One region of the Streptomyces sp. NPDC045021 genome, then DNA from elsewhere that is predicted to be linked to it. Evidence: predicted binding sites of a transcription regulator. Region 1 holds the regulator's gene; the other holds the start of a gene.

Region 1 (2,388 bases):
GTCGCGCGGCGGCGGTGGCGGGTTCTCGCTCACCGACCCGTGTGTGGACTGCAAGGGCCGCGGGCTCATCGCCCAGGACCCCTGCGACGTCTGCAAGGGCAGCGGGCGCGCCCGCAGCTCCCGCACCATGCAGGTCAGGATCCCCGCGGGTGTCACCGACAGCCAGCGGATCCGGCTGCGCGGCAAGGGCGCACCGGGCGAGCGCGGCGGCCCGGCCGGCGATCTGTATGTCGTCGTCCATGTCGACAAGCACCCCGTGTTCGGACGCAAGGACGACAACCTCTCCGTCACCGTGCCCGTCTCCTACCCGGAGGCGACGCTCGGCGGCGACATCAAGGTACCGACGCTCGGCGGTCCGCCGGTCACCCTCAAGCTGCCCCCGGGCACGCCCAACGGGCGTACTCTGCGGGCCCGCGGCAAGGGCGCGCTCCGCAAGGACGGCAGCCGTGGTGACCTGCTGGTCACCGTGGAGGTCGCGGTACCGGAGAAGACCGAGGGCAAGGCGCTCGACGCGCTGGAGTCCTACCGCGAGGCCACAGCGGAGTTCGACCCGCGGGCAGAGCTCTTCAAGGCCGCGAAGGGAGCATGACATGGACGGCATGCGGGGCGGTCGGATGCGTCATCCGTACCAGCTGACCGAGGAGTCCCCGGTCTACGTCATCTCGGTGGCGGCCCAGCTTTCCGGGCTGCACCCGCAGACGTTGCGCCAGTACGACCGTCTCGGCCTGGTCTCCCCCGACCGCACCGCCGGCCGCGGCCGACGCTACTCGGCCCGCGACATCGAGCTGCTCCGCGAGGTGCAGCGGCTGTCGCAGGACGAGGGCATCAACCTCGCCGGCATCAAGCGCATCATCGAGCTGGAGAACCAGGTGGCCGCGCTCCAGGCGCGCGTCGCCGAGCTCGCGGCGGCCGCCGAAGGCATGTCGGCCGCCATCCAGCAGCGCGAGGCCGCCGTCCATGCCTCCTACCGCCGCGACCTGGTCCCGTACCAGGAGAAGCAGACGACCGCGCTGGTCGTCTGGCGTCCCAAGAGGAACGATTAGTCGCGCCTGTGTACGAGCCCGGCACCTTCTCGGGGGTGCCGGGCTCCGTCGTGCCCTGGCCCTGTTGCCGGGCGGAAATCCGGACGACATGTCCGGACCTGGCTGTTAGCGTCGATTTCCATGGAACCGCTCGTCGAACAGCAGATCCGTGCCTCCTTCGTGAACTGTTCCAAGGGAGAAGCACGCCGCCTCAACCTGCCCCGGGACTTCGCCGACCTGCCCTGGGCGGATCTCGACTTCCTCGGCTGGCGCGACCCCGGAGCCCCGGACCGCGGCTACCTCGTGGCGCCCGGGGCGGACGGGCTCACCGGTATCGCGTTGCGTAGCTCGGGCGGAGCCCGGCGCAACATGCTGCGCACCAGCCTCTGCTCGATCTGCGTCACCAACCACGCCAGCGGCGGCGTCGACCTCCTCGTCGCCCCGAAGGCCGGCCCCGAGGGCCGCAACGGCAACACGATCGGCACGTACATCTGCGCCGACCTGGCCTGTTCGCTGTATGTGCGGGGGAAGAAGAAGGTCGCGACGGCCCAGCGGTTCGAGGAGACCCTCACTCTGGACGAGCAGATCGCCCGGACCCTGCGGAACCTGGACGTCTTTCTGACGAAGGTCCTGGCGGACGGCGAGGCGGCGGCTTAGCCTCCGCCCAGTTCGAACCAGACGGCTTTCCCCGGCCCCGCCCCGTGCCGGCACACGCCCCACGCCGTCGCGCACGCGCTGAGCAGCGGCAGCCCGCGCCCGTGCTCCTCGTCCGCCCCGGGCCGGCCGTGCGCGTCCGGCAGCCCCGGCGCGTCATCGCTGATCAGCACCCGCAGCGCGCCGGGCGTCGCGCACTCGGCGAAGAGGGTCAACCGCGCCCGGGTACCGGCTCGACGGCAGGCGAGCACGGCGTTCGTCACGACCTCGGACGTGAGCAGTAACGCCGTATCGGCGAGCTCGGCTCCGCCGCCGGTAGCGGTGAGCAGCGTACGGACGCCCTCGCGGGCGGAGCGGACCCATACGGGGTCAGGCGGGAAGACGAGCGAGAAGTCGGTTCCATTCAGCATGGGTTCGCGCTTCCGTGGGAGGCGGGGCGCTGTTTCGCAGTGGCAGTGCCGGGATCGACTCCGTCGGTTCCGGTGCACTTCCGCTTCCAGCGCGGTGGATGGCTGCCCACGACGGTAGGGAACGGTCTTCTGTAGTTGCAACCGTTTCCGGGTATTCCAACCCGCACGGGTGACGGGTGAACAACTATGTGGACCAAGGGAGTTGATCGCGGCAGACTCCGGGACAAGGAGGTCCCACATGCCACCCAGAAGTGCGCCCAGCGAACGGCACCGCCGGCTCGGCGCCGAGCTGCGCAAACTCC
Region 2 (2,388 bases), on a different contig from region 1:
CGTCTCCGCCAGCTCGCCGACCTCGTCGCGCCGTACCTTCGTCACCCGGCGGCTGTAGTCGCCCTGCGCCATGGCCCGCGCGACCGCGGTCATCTCGCGCAGCGGCGCCGTCAGGCCGTGCGCCACGAACTGGGTGATCAGCAGGCAGGCGATGATCGAGAAGATCGTGATCACCCGCAGCTCGGTGGCCGAGTGGATCGCGACGATCACCAGCAGCGTCGTGATCAGCACCGACACGACGACCAGCAGCTGCAGGGCCGCCTTGATCGACCGGAGCGGGTCGTAGGGCCTCAGCGCCGCCCACAGGCGCGCCCACAGCCTCATGGGGCCGGGGTCTCCAACGCGTAGCCGACGCCGTGCACCGTACGGATCCGCTCGGCGCCGATCTTGCGGCGCAGCGCCTTGACGTGGCTGTCGACGGTGCGGGTGCCGGACGCGTCGGCCCAGTCCCAGACCTCCGCGAGCAGCTGCTCGCGGGAGAGGACGGCGCGCGGCTGCTGGGCCAGGCACACCAGCAGATCGAACTCGGTCGGGGTGAGGTGCACATCCGTGCCGCGGACCCTGACCCGTCTCTGGGAGTTGTCGATCTCCAGGTCGCCCAGTTGCAGGCTGCCGCCGCGCGGGCTGTGCGCGGCTATCGTCGCGCGCTCGACGCGGCGCAGCAGCACATGCACCCGGGCTGCCAGCTCCCGCATGGAGAACGGCTTGGTCATGTAGTCGTCCGCGCCGACCCCGAGGCCGACGAGCATGTCCGTCTCGTCGTCACGCGCGGTCAGCATCAGCACCGGCACCGGCCGCTGAGCCTGGACCCGGCGGCAGACCTCCAGGCCGTCGTAGCCGGGCAGCATGACGTCGAGCACCAGCAGGTCGGGCTGCCAGGCGATCGCGGTCTCCACCGCGGTGGGACCGTCGCCCGCTGTGCGGACCTGGAACCCCTCGGCGCGCAGCCTGGCCGCGATGGCGTCGGCGATCGTCGGATCGTCCTCCACCACCAGCACCCGGCGCTGTGCGCCTGGTGTCGTCTGTGTGCTGTCCATTGCCGCCCCACAAGGTCGTCCCGGTTGGCATGCAGCGTACGGGGCGGTCGAGGCGCTCGGCTACGTGGCCCAAAACGGGCACCTGGCGCCCTTTGCGGGCGTCACGAACGTGATCGCTCAGAGCGAACACCCGTTGGGGAACACCAGGGGCATCAAGTGCATTGAGTCCACATAGCTCAACTTGCTTGCTTAGGGAGAGATCATGGCTGCAATATCCGCATCGTCCGGACCGCTCACCCTGCCCGTGCTGCCACTGGATGACGCTGTGGTGCTGCCCGGCATGGTGGTGCCACTGGACCTGACGGACACCGAGGTACGCGCGGCCGTGGAGGCCGCGCAATCCGCGCACGTCTCAGGAAGTAAGAGCAAGCCGCAGGTGCTGCTTGTTCCACGGATCGACGGCAATTACGCCGCCGTCGGCACGCTCGGCTGGATCGAACAGGTCGGCCGGCTGCCCGACGGGGACCCGGGAGCGGTCATCCGCGGAGTGTCGAGGGTGCGGATCGGAGCCGGTACGACCGGTCCCGGCGCCGCGCTGTGGGTGGAGGCGACCAAGGTCGAGGAGCCGGCGGTCACCGAGGCGCCCGGCGCGGTCGCGGAGCTGGTCAAGGAGTACAAGGCGCTGGCCACCAGCTGGCTGCGCAAGCGCGGCGCCTGGCAGGTCGTGGACCGGGTGCAGCAGATCGAGGACGTCTCGCAGCTCGCGGACAACTCCGGCTACTCGTCGTTCCTGACGACCGAGCAGCGAGTGCAGCTGCTGGAGACCAGCGACCCGGTGGAGCGGCTGCGCATCGCCGTCGCCACGCTGCGCGACCACCTCGCGGAGCAGGACGTCGCGGACACCATCCGCAAGGACGTGCAGGAGGGGATGGAGAAGGCGCAGCGCGAGTTCCTGCTCCGCCAGCAGCTGGACGCGGTCCGCAAGGAGCTCTCCGAGCTGAACGGCGAGCCGGAGGACGAGGCCGGTGACTACCGGGCCCGCGTCGAGGCCGCCGATCTGCCGGAGAAGGTCCGCGAGGCCGCGCTCAAGGAGGTCGAGAAGCTGGAGCGCTCCTCCGACGCCTCGCCCGAGGGCAGTTGGATCCGCACCTGGCTGGACACGGTGCTCGAACTGCCGTGGAACACCACCACGGACGACGTGTACGACATCCCGGGCGCGCGCTCGGTGCTCGACGCGGACCACGCGGGCCTCGACGACGTCAAGGAGCGCATCACCGAGTACCTGGCGGTGCGCAAGCGCCGCTCGGACCGCGGTCTGGGCGTGGTCGGCGGACGGCGCGGCGGCGCGGTGCTGGCGCTCGTCGGGCCTCCCGGTGTCGGAAAGACCTCGCTCGGTGAGTCCGTCGCGAAG

What was found. Region 1 encodes HspR, which represses chaperone genes until heat shock. Its sites were predicted from a motif close to TTGAGNNNNNNNNNCTCAA; they were not measured.
Region 2: lon (endopeptidase La) is a predicted target of HspR. The motif match lies at 1,199-1,217, and genes of this name have one in related genera.

Annotation. Positions count from the first base shown of each region.
Region 1 covers NZ_JBWKIQ010000002.1:81,363-83,750, reverse strand. The annotation lists gene dnaJ (molecular chaperone DnaJ) at 1-589, shown strand, start outside; gene AC07DC_RS07390 (heat shock protein transcriptional repressor HspR) at 591-1,043, shown strand; gene AC07DC_RS07385 (FBP domain-containing protein) at 1,164-1,679, shown strand; gene AC07DC_RS07380 (ATP-binding protein) at 1,676-2,086, opposite strand; gene AC07DC_RS07375 (helix-turn-helix domain-containing protein) at 2,325-2,388, shown strand, end outside.
Region 2 covers NZ_JBWKIQ010000022.1:76,588-78,975, reverse strand. The annotation lists gene AC07DC_RS39415 (HAMP domain-containing sensor histidine kinase) at 1-324, opposite strand, end outside; gene AC07DC_RS39410 (response regulator transcription factor) at 321-1,037, opposite strand; gene lon (endopeptidase La) at 1,240-2,388, shown strand, end outside.